DNA from 4 places in the Streptomyces sp. NPDC001020 genome. Region 3 is predicted to be linked to each of the others. Evidence: riboswitches for the same ligand, from Rfam matches in the RefSeq annotation. Region 3 holds a riboswitch; each other region holds the start of a gene.
What was found. A riboswitch is a leader RNA that binds a small molecule or an ion and turns the genes downstream of it on or off. The one in region 3 is predicted to bind cyclic di-AMP.
Positions count from the first base shown of each region.

Region 1: linked by a shared signal. The riboswitch ahead of ACWDEX_RS11045 (transglycosylase SLT domain-containing protein) and the one ahead of ACWDEX_RS16020 (NlpC/P60 family protein) in region 3 are both predicted to bind cyclic di-AMP.
Region 2: linked by a shared signal. The riboswitch ahead of ACWDEX_RS33235 (C40 family peptidase) and the one ahead of ACWDEX_RS16020 (NlpC/P60 family protein) in region 3 are both predicted to bind cyclic di-AMP.
Region 4: linked by a shared signal. The riboswitch ahead of ACWDEX_RS35350 (M23 family metallopeptidase) and the one ahead of ACWDEX_RS16020 (NlpC/P60 family protein) in region 3 are both predicted to bind cyclic di-AMP.

Region 1 covers NZ_JBSFLQ010000009.1:100,228-102,419, reverse strand. The annotation lists gene ACWDEX_RS11050 (HAD family hydrolase) at 1-625, shown strand, start outside; gene ACWDEX_RS11045 (transglycosylase SLT domain-containing protein) at 656-1,153, opposite strand; cyclic di-AMP (ydaO/yuaA leader) riboswitch at 1,158-1,332, opposite strand.
Region 2 covers NZ_JBSFLQ010000053.1:344-2,535, forward strand. The annotation lists gene ACWDEX_RS33225 (ATP-dependent Clp protease proteolytic subunit) at 1-547, shown strand, start outside; gene ACWDEX_RS33230 (hypothetical protein) at 555-860, shown strand; cyclic di-AMP (ydaO/yuaA leader) riboswitch at 1,191-1,370, shown strand; gene ACWDEX_RS33235 (C40 family peptidase) at 1,374-1,847, shown strand; gene ACWDEX_RS33240 (8-amino-7-oxononanoate synthase) at 2,017-2,192, opposite strand, start outside.
Region 3 covers NZ_JBSFLQ010000014.1:104,115-106,306, reverse strand. The annotation lists gene ACWDEX_RS16020 (NlpC/P60 family protein) at 1-980, opposite strand, end outside; cyclic di-AMP (ydaO/yuaA leader) riboswitch at 990-1,156, opposite strand; gene pcrA (DNA helicase PcrA) at 1,577-2,192, shown strand, end outside.
Region 4 covers NZ_JBSFLQ010000066.1:16,280-18,471, reverse strand. The annotation lists gene ACWDEX_RS35360 (dihydrofolate reductase family protein) at 1-612, shown strand, start outside; tRNA gene ACWDEX_RS35355 (tRNA-Met) at 706-779, shown strand; cyclic di-AMP (ydaO/yuaA leader) riboswitch at 1,196-1,353, shown strand; gene ACWDEX_RS35350 (M23 family metallopeptidase) at 1,365-2,192, shown strand, end outside.

The sequences.
Region 1 (2,192 bases), on a different contig from region 3:
CCTGGGGCTCGCGGTGTGCGGACAGGGCGCGCAGGTGTACGACGCCCGCGCGGATCGGCTGCTGTTCTCCGTCACCCTGGACCGGGAGTTGGCCGAGACCGCGCTCGGCAAGATCGAGGCCGAGGTCGGGCAGGTGTACGCGGCCGTCGACCAGGACGGGGTGGACGGGCTCACGCTCGTCGAGCCCGGCTACCTGATGCCGCATCCCACCCTGCCCGCGGTGCGCGTCGAACGGCGCGACGACCTGTGGTGCGAGCCGATCAGCAAGGTGCTGCTGCGCCATCACGCCCTGTCCGACGACGAGTTGGCCACGGCGGCCCGCGAGGCGGTCGGTTCCCTTGCCTCGGTCACCATGTCGGGGCCCGGCACCGTCGAGCTTCAGCCGTGCGGTGTCACCAAGGCGACGGGTCTCGCGCTGGCCGCCGAGTACCTGGGCCTGTCGCCGTCGGCGACCATCGCCTTCGGTGACATGCCCAATGACATCCCCATGTTCCAGTGGGCCGCGCATGGCGTAGCCATGGCCAACGCCCATCCCGAACTCAAGGCGGTCGCGGACGAGGTCACAACGTCGAACGAGGACGACGGCATCGCCGTCGTCCTCGAACGACTCTTCGTGGGGCGGTAGGCCCCGGCGGCAGCTCTCGGCCGGGCTGCCTCAGTACGCGCTGTTGACGTTGTCGATCGAGCCGTACCGTGCGGCGGCGTAGTTGCACGCGGCGGTGATGTTCGCCACCGGGTCGTACGGGTCGAACGCCGTGCCCGGCACGTGGTACGTGCGGAACGTCGGGTCGATGACCTGGAGGAGACCCTTGGACGGGATGCCAGCTCGGGCGTTCGAGTCCCAGAGGTTGATGGCCTTCGGGTTGCCCGAGGACTCGCGCATCACGTTGCGGTAGATGCCGTTGTACGTACCGGGAATGCCGTGCTGCGCCATGACCGTCAGCGACTGGCGGATCCAACTGTCGAGGGTCGTGCCCTGGGTCGTCACGGCCACGGTCGGCGTGGCAGCGGGGGCGGCGAAAGCGCTGGTCGCGCCGGCGACCGGGAGGACGAGAACGGCTGCACCGGCGCCGGCGAGGGCGAGGGTGCGGGTGAGGCGGGTGGCCTTGGAGCCGCGGTCCCGACGGCGTGTGGGCAGGGCGAAAGCGGGCATGTCGTATTCCTCTCCTGACGCCTGCGAGGTGAGCTGTCGGGTTCGGGCGGGGAGGTGCCCGGCCATGTCCTCGTCGAAGAGGCCACGGCTTCACCCCGAGCCGTACCGGCGCGGTGTCCGGATCGGCGACTTACCTGGGTCCCCCGCTCCTGCCTTAAAGGGGTCGATGGGTTTTCGAGCGGTGGCAGGATTTGGCGTCCGCTCGGGTGAAGGGAAGGTATGCGGAAGCACATGTCGGAAACAAGGCCAGACATCACGGTCCGATCAAAATGACCTTGACCTGGGGGAATGGGGGGTATGATCCATTTTGTTGAGTAGGACTCAACTTGCCGCCTGCAAATGGGGAGTTGGCGAACGGCCTCGAATGTCCGATTTGGGTGCTGGCGTGACCCATTTCACTCACACCATCTTGATCCCAATTGGTGCGTAGCTCGCATAAATGGGTAATTCGGGCAAAAGGTTCACATTCTGGCAGTTACGAAGTCCTGTGCGCCGCAACCTCCGCCCCGCCGGTCGCCGTACACGGAATCCGTCCGTTCATTCGGTGTGCGCGGAATCCGCCCCTCCGGCACCGGTGGAACGCCGTCTCGCCGCACTTGTCGGCGGCGTGTCGTGCCTGCGCGTCTCCATGGGCAAGAAGGTGTGGTCGTGCGTGAAGGCGTGGCCGTGCCCCGCGTGCCGGGGGAGATGTGGCTCGTCGCGGGGCGCGGTGGAGTCAGTGGAGTGGGTGGCAGGGCGAGGTTTTGGGGCGGCCGGTGCGGATCGCCGGTCGGTGGGCGCCATGCCGGTGCGTACAGACGGGTGCCGCCCTGGGGTGAGGGTGAGGGTGGGTTTCAGTGTGAGCGCGGCATGGGTGGGACGTCGGTGCGTGCGCCCGGCCGGGTGACGGTGGCGGTCGCGTCTCTCGTGACGGCGCCTGTCGGGATCGCCGACACCCACCGAACGGGGGTCGCTTCCGGCTATGAGGGGCGCTTTTCGGCTGTACCGATAAATACCTTTTTGTATCACCTGGTCTTGAATGCGCCGTTCGTGATCCGAT
Region 2 (2,192 bases), on a different contig from region 3:
GCTGGACGAGCGGATCGTGTTCCTGGGGACACCGATCGACGACACCGCGGCGAACGACGTGATGGCGCAGTTCATGCACCTGGAGCACCTGGATCCGGACCGGGACATCTCGCTGTACATCAACTCACCCGGCGGCTCGTTCAGCGCGATGACCGCGGTCTACGACACGATGCAGTACGTCGGGTGCGACGTGGAGACGATCTGCCTCGGCCAGGCGGCCTCGGCCGCGGCCGTACTGCTCACCGGGGGCACCCCCGGCAAGCGGTTCGCGCTGCCCGGCGCGCGCGTACTGATCCACCAGCCGTCCCTTCCGGAGCCCGTACAGGGGCAGACCAGTGATCTGACCATCCAGGCAGCGGAGTTGACGCGCACCCGCAGGCAGTTGGAGGAGATGCTCGCACGGCACACTGGGCAGAGTCCGGAGCGGATCGCCGCCGACATCGAGCGGGACAAGATCCTCGACGCACCGGCAGCGGTGGAGTACGGACTGGTCGACCGTGTCATTCCTACCCGCAGGGCGTCACACACCGACTCCGGCGCGAGGTGAGCCGCCGGTGCTGCCGCCCGAACTCCCTCCACTGCCCGCACTGACCCGCGCCGAGGCGGAACTGATCGACCGGTACCTCGACGTGGTCGACCTGCTCGGCCGCATCAACCCCGCGCACTCCGCGGACACCTACCGCGGGCTGCGCGCCGCCCAGGCGCTGGCAAGCAAGGCGGCGGCCCTGCGGGACGCGCTGGCGCTGATGCACCAGCGCGGGGAGAGCGACCTGCACGGCCCGACGCTCGCCCGAGCCCTGCGCGTCCTCGACGGCGAACGGCGCACGGCTCGTCTCACGGTGCCACCCGAAGAGAACTGACAGGGCGTCAACCACTACGGCGGACGTACCCCGTCCGAAACGGTCCACATGGCGTACCCACGTCCGGAGTAGGCACTCTTCCTTCCGGGGGACAGGAAGGGCCGCGCACCCACCGCTTATTCGAGGCGACAGGGACGCTGCGGTGCAGGTACGCGGCCCGTACACCCCGTCAACTCCCCTCGAACGCAGGGGTATCCACCCGAACGGGTGGATGGTGAGTAACACCACAAAACGCCGATTCCATTGTGATTTTCCGACCTCCTTGCGTGAAGATCCCTTGCTGACGACAAGCCCCCGCCACCGCGGCGGGGCGGTCCGGGCGGACGCCGAGTCCTGCCGCCGCCTGGATGACCGGTCGACAGGAGTGGATCGGCAGGAGTGGAGGACCCAGCAATGCGGGCCACCGGAGAGCTCCGGGCGGTCCTTGGGGTGAAGCCGCGTATGCGGCCGGGCTACTTCGCCAGCCCGAATCCGACAGGTCATCCTTCACAGGCGGCTGACGAAGGGTGACGCATGACTGCGCTCAATCGTGTCCCATCGCTGCTGACCCGGGCCGGTACGGCCTCCGCTCTCACCATCGCCGCCGTCGGCGGCAGCATCGTGGCCCCCGGGGTCGCCGCCCACGCCGCGCCCGCCTCTCCGGCGGCGAAAGCGCTTCGGATCGCCGCATCCGAGAAGGGATCCCCGTACCAGTGGGGCGCCACTGGACCGCATCGCTTCGATTGCTCCGGGCTCACGCTCTACGCGTACAAGAAGGCGGGCAAGAAGCTGCCCCGCACCGCCTCGGCGCAGTACAACAAGACGCACCACGTCTCCACCTCCCACCGCAAGGTGGGAGACCTGGTGTTCTTCCACTCGGGCCGGAACGTCTACCACGTCGGCATCTACGCCGGGAAGGGAAGGATCTGGCACTCCCCGAAGACCGGGGACGTGGTCAGGCTCCAGAAGATCTGGACGAAGAACGTGTGGTACGGGCGGGTCCGCTGAGGCACCCGCCAGGGTGACGGAGCTGGTGCGCCGTCAACCCGGCGGGTATGCGGAGGGCCGCGGTGGCCGACAACTCTGAGCAGCGCGGCGATGACTCAACTCCGATAGGGCGCCTGACGTACGGCCAGGCAGTGCCCACGGGCCGGGCTCGGACGGCGGTTTCACCGGCTCACGGTCGCGTCTCGCCGATCACACGCACCGCGTGCCCGACCTGCTCGTCGGTGAGGTCCGCACGGGCGGTCAGCCGCAGCCGTGACATGTCGTCGGGCACCGACGGCGGCCGGAAGCAGCCGACGGCGACTCCCGCCGTCCGGCAGTCGGCCGCCCACCGCACGGCCTGTTCGG
Region 3 (2,192 bases):
GCCCTCCAGGAGGCCTGGGTCAGGCCGGAGCAGTCGTACGAGTCCGGCCCGGTCGCACCCCACACATACGGCTTCCCGATCTGCGCGCGGGCGAACGCGAGGGCGTTTGCGGCCTTCGTCGCGTAGGAGGAGCTTGTGGAGTCGGAGCTCGTGGAGCCGGAACCCGCGGAGGAGGAGTCCGAAGAGCCCGTCGTGGTGGACGAGGACGCCTCCTTCTGAGCTGCTTCCTTCTGCGCCGCCTCGTTGCGGGCTGCCTCCTTGCGGGCCGCCTCCTCCTTGGCCGCCTGCTGTCGGGCCAGTTCCTCCGCCTTGCGCCGGGCCTCTTCCTGCTTCTTCTTCTCGATCTCGGCGAGCCGCGCCTTCTCCTCCACGGTCAGCTTCGACAGCAGCTGCCGCGCGGTGGAGAGCTTCTTCTGGACGTCCGCCTTGGTCGTCCTGAGCGTCTTCTGCGTCTCGGTGAGCGTCTGCAGGCTCTTGGTGGCCTCCCGCCGCTTCTTCATCGTCGCGGCCTGCTCGGTGACGTACTGGTCGACCGCTTCCTTCTGGCGGCCGGTCAGCCGGCTCATCAGCTGGGTCTGGTCGAAGTAGTCCTGGGGCGAGTCGGCCAGCAGGAACGTGGCGGTGTCGGGGGCCGCGGTTCCGGTGCGGTACTGCGCCGCGGCGAACGACCCCAGCTCGTCGCGCGCGTCGTTGAGCTTCTGCGTGCGGCGGGCGACGTCGTCGAGGAGGGTGTCGGCGTGCTTGCGCTGCGTGACCGTCTTCTCCTTGGCCGCGTTGTACTTCTCGGTACCCGTCTCGGCCTGGCGGTAGAGGTCGTCGACCTGCTTCTGCACCTCCTCCAGACTCGGCTTGCGGTCGGGGGAGGGCGCTGCGTCGGCTGTCTGGGAGAGCAGGGCCACGGAGGCGACGGCGGCCGTCGCGATGGCGGGGGTACGTATGGCTGCGATGCCGGAGGGACGCGGCTTGCGGTGCGACGCCATGGGGAGGCGACTCCTTCCGTGCTCCGCCTACCGAGTTAGCTGTCGGGTTCGGGCGGGGGTCCGGAAGGTGTGCCCTACGGCCGCATCCCGTAAGACGGTTGGCCGATTCACCCCAAGGTCGGTTGGGTCCCCGGCTCCGGCAGCGCGGGGCGCACCGGACTCGGCGGAGGCCGCGCGGCCCGGCGACGTTCGCCGGTGGGGGTCCTGCGGCCCGCCCGGCACGCTAGCCAACTGGTGTGGCCCGTGTGAAGGTTGATGTTCGATATGCCCGATACATTTTCGTGACCTTGATCATGGGCTCCGCTGCCCATGGCCAATAAGAGGGCATTTGCTGAGACATGCCGCCTCTCTTCGGTCGGCTGAAGAGGCCTGGTCCACCCTGGTCCGGGAAGGGAGTCGCAGGATCTCCGGCCGAAGCGGACGGGGCGGCGTGCATCCAGTCCGCCGCATGCTGAAGGTGACCGTGCGATATCGGAACGTGAAGAGGTGCTCGGCGGCCGACTTCGGAAGATCACCGAGCCCGGGATCCGATTCCGCGGGCGGAGTTTTCGGGGTGGCAGTCGGTTGTCGGTGGGGCGGCCTAGACTCGGAGAGCGATGAGCAGCCTCTTTGACGACAGCTTCCTGGCGGACCTCAAGGCCACCCCGGCACCTGAGGAGGAGCCCCCGCCGCCCGAGGACGATCACGCTCCGGAGCAGATTCCGGAGGACCTGTTCGGCGGGAAGTTCGACATGCCGCCGGACCGATGGCGGTCCCCCCGCTCGAGCGGGGCCGAGAGCGGGGAGGCTTACTACCGCGACGGCGCGCCCCGCCCCGTCATCGACCCGGCAGCGCTGCTGGAGGGGTTGAACGAGAACCAGCGCGCGGCCGTGGTGCACGCCGGCTCCCCCCTGCTCATCGTGGCCGGCGCCGGCTCCGGCAAGACGCGCGTGCTCACGCACCGCATCGCCCATCTGCTGGCCGAGCGGGGTGTGCACCCCGGCCAGATCCTCGCGATCACGTTCACCAACAAGGCCGCGGGCGAGATGAAGGAGCGCGTCGAGCAGCTCGTCGGCCCGCGGGCGAACGCGATGTGGGTGATGACCTTCCACAGTGCGTGCGTGCGCATCCTGCGGCGCGAGTCGAAGAAGCTCGGCTTCACGTCCTCGTTCTCGATCTACGACGCGGCCGACAGCAAGCGTCTGATGGCGCTCGTCTGCCGCGATCTGGACC
Region 4 (2,192 bases), on a different contig from region 3:
CTGTTCGTGGGAGAGGCGGACGCGCCGCGGATGTTCGGGCCCGGGACGTACCCGCCGGGGCGGATGCAGCTGGTGGAGACGCGACCGGTCGGGGACGTCGTGCTGCTGCGGTACGTCCCCACGGCGCCCGGCACCGGGAGGCAGGCCTCGGCCGCGGACCGGCGGTGGCTGGAGAAGGCCTGCGAGCTGGCGGCGCAGTGCCCGCCCTCCCGTACGGCCTTCAGCGTCGGCGCGGTGATCGTCGCGGCCGACGGGACGGAGCTGGCACGGGCGCACTCGCGGGAGGGCGGCGATCCCGTGGTCCACGCGGAGGAGGCGGCGCTGGCGAAGCTCGACCCGGCGGACCCCCGGCTGGCCGCCGCCACGGTGTACAGCAGCCTGGAGCCGTGCGCCCGCCGTGCCTCCCGGCCCGCGCCGTGCGCCCGGCTGATCCTCGACGCCGGGGTGCGGCGGGTGGTCACGGCCTGGCGCGAGCCGGACACGTTCGTGGCATCGGCCGACGGGAGCGGGGTGCTGGCGGCGCAGGGTGCGGAGGTGGTGGTCCTGCCGGAGTACGAGCAGCGGGCGAAGGCCCCGAACGCCCATCTGCTGTCCCCGCCCGGCCGCTCCTGACGGCACCGGTGGCGCTGAAACAGCCGGTGCGGGAGGGCGGCGCGAAACCTGTGTGCGGGGAGTCCCGTGAATGACGTACACTGGAATCACCGACGCGGGGTGGAGCAGCTCGGTAGCTCGCTGGGCTCATAACCCAGAGGTCGCAGGTTCAAATCCTGTCCCCGCTACTGATGGCCGAGGGCCGGAATCCGAAAGGGTTCCGGCCCTCGGTGCATTTTCCCCTCGCGGCCGTCGGCGGGCACGCCCGGCGCGAGAGGCCGGACGCGTTCCTGAGGAGCGGTCCGCCACATCGGCGGTCGTGCGAGGGAGGTGCGGGCTCCGCCGACCGTGCGCCGCTCCCGTACCCCCGATCTTTGTCACAGCACGTGAGCAAACCGTCCCTGTGCGCATAACAACTGACGCACCGTCAATACCTGTGAGGTGGCTGAGGTGCGGTCAACTCGCCCGTTTTCCAACGCTCATGAGGTGAAAGTCCAGGCCGAGGACGTCAATGATCTGGCGGAACAACTTGGAATACGGCCCCTGTGTCTATTAACGTTCGATAACGCAGCGCGGTCGTCCCAGCCGTCACAAGAGGCGGCTCCGTGCGCGTGTGCCGAATCCCGCAAGGGAACCGGGGAACCAACACCCTGGGGTGAATCGGGCGGATGCCGCCGTGGAAGCACGGCCGGAATGCGCGCGTAGGAGACCTTCCCGCTCCGAACCCGTCAGCTAACCCGGTAGGCGAGACGGAAGGAAAGGAGCGCGCCTTCGTGGCGTCCAACCGGCCTGCCCAGAACACCTCGTTCGCCCCCGAGGACACCCAGACGTACGGCTTCGTGGCTCGCGCCGACGAGGGCCCCTGGGAGGAGTGGAGCCCCTCGGAGGAGTCCCTCCGCCCCGTCCGTGGCAGGCACCGCGTCAAGCAGCGCGGGGGCGGTCTCGCACGCAGCTCCACCGTTCTCGGCGTCGGCGTGATCGCCGCCGTCGGCGCGGGCGGCATGGCCACCGCCCAGACCGGCAAGCCGCCGGTGTCGATATCCCTGCCGGACCTGCCCTCGGTCAAGGACTCCGCCAAGGCGCTCATCGGCGAGGACAGCGAAACCCCGAAGGACTCCGCCACCACCCTCAGCGACGTCGGCCTGACCACCGCCGACGCCACCTCGGGCACGGACGACGCGGGCGAGGCACTGCGCGCCCGGATCATGCAGCAGGCCGATTCCCAGCAGAACCAGCTCGACCAGGAGGCCGCGCGCGTCGCTGAGGAGGCCGCCGCGAAGAAGGCCTCCGAGGACGCGGCCAAGGCGCAGGACGAAGCCAAGGCCAAGGCCGCCGCCGAGAAGAAGAAGGCGGAGGAGGCCAAGCGGAAGGCGGAGGAAGAGGCCAGGAAGAAGGCCGAGGCGGAGCGACTGGCCGCACTGGCCAAGCAGTACTCCCTGCCGACCTCCTCGTACACCCTGACCTCGCACTACGGTGACCCCGGCACCATGTGGTCCTCCGGCCACCACACCGGCCTGGACTTCGCCGCGCCCACGGGCACGCTCCTCAAGGCGATCCACACCGGCACCATCACCGAGGCGGGCTGGGCCGGCGCGTACGGC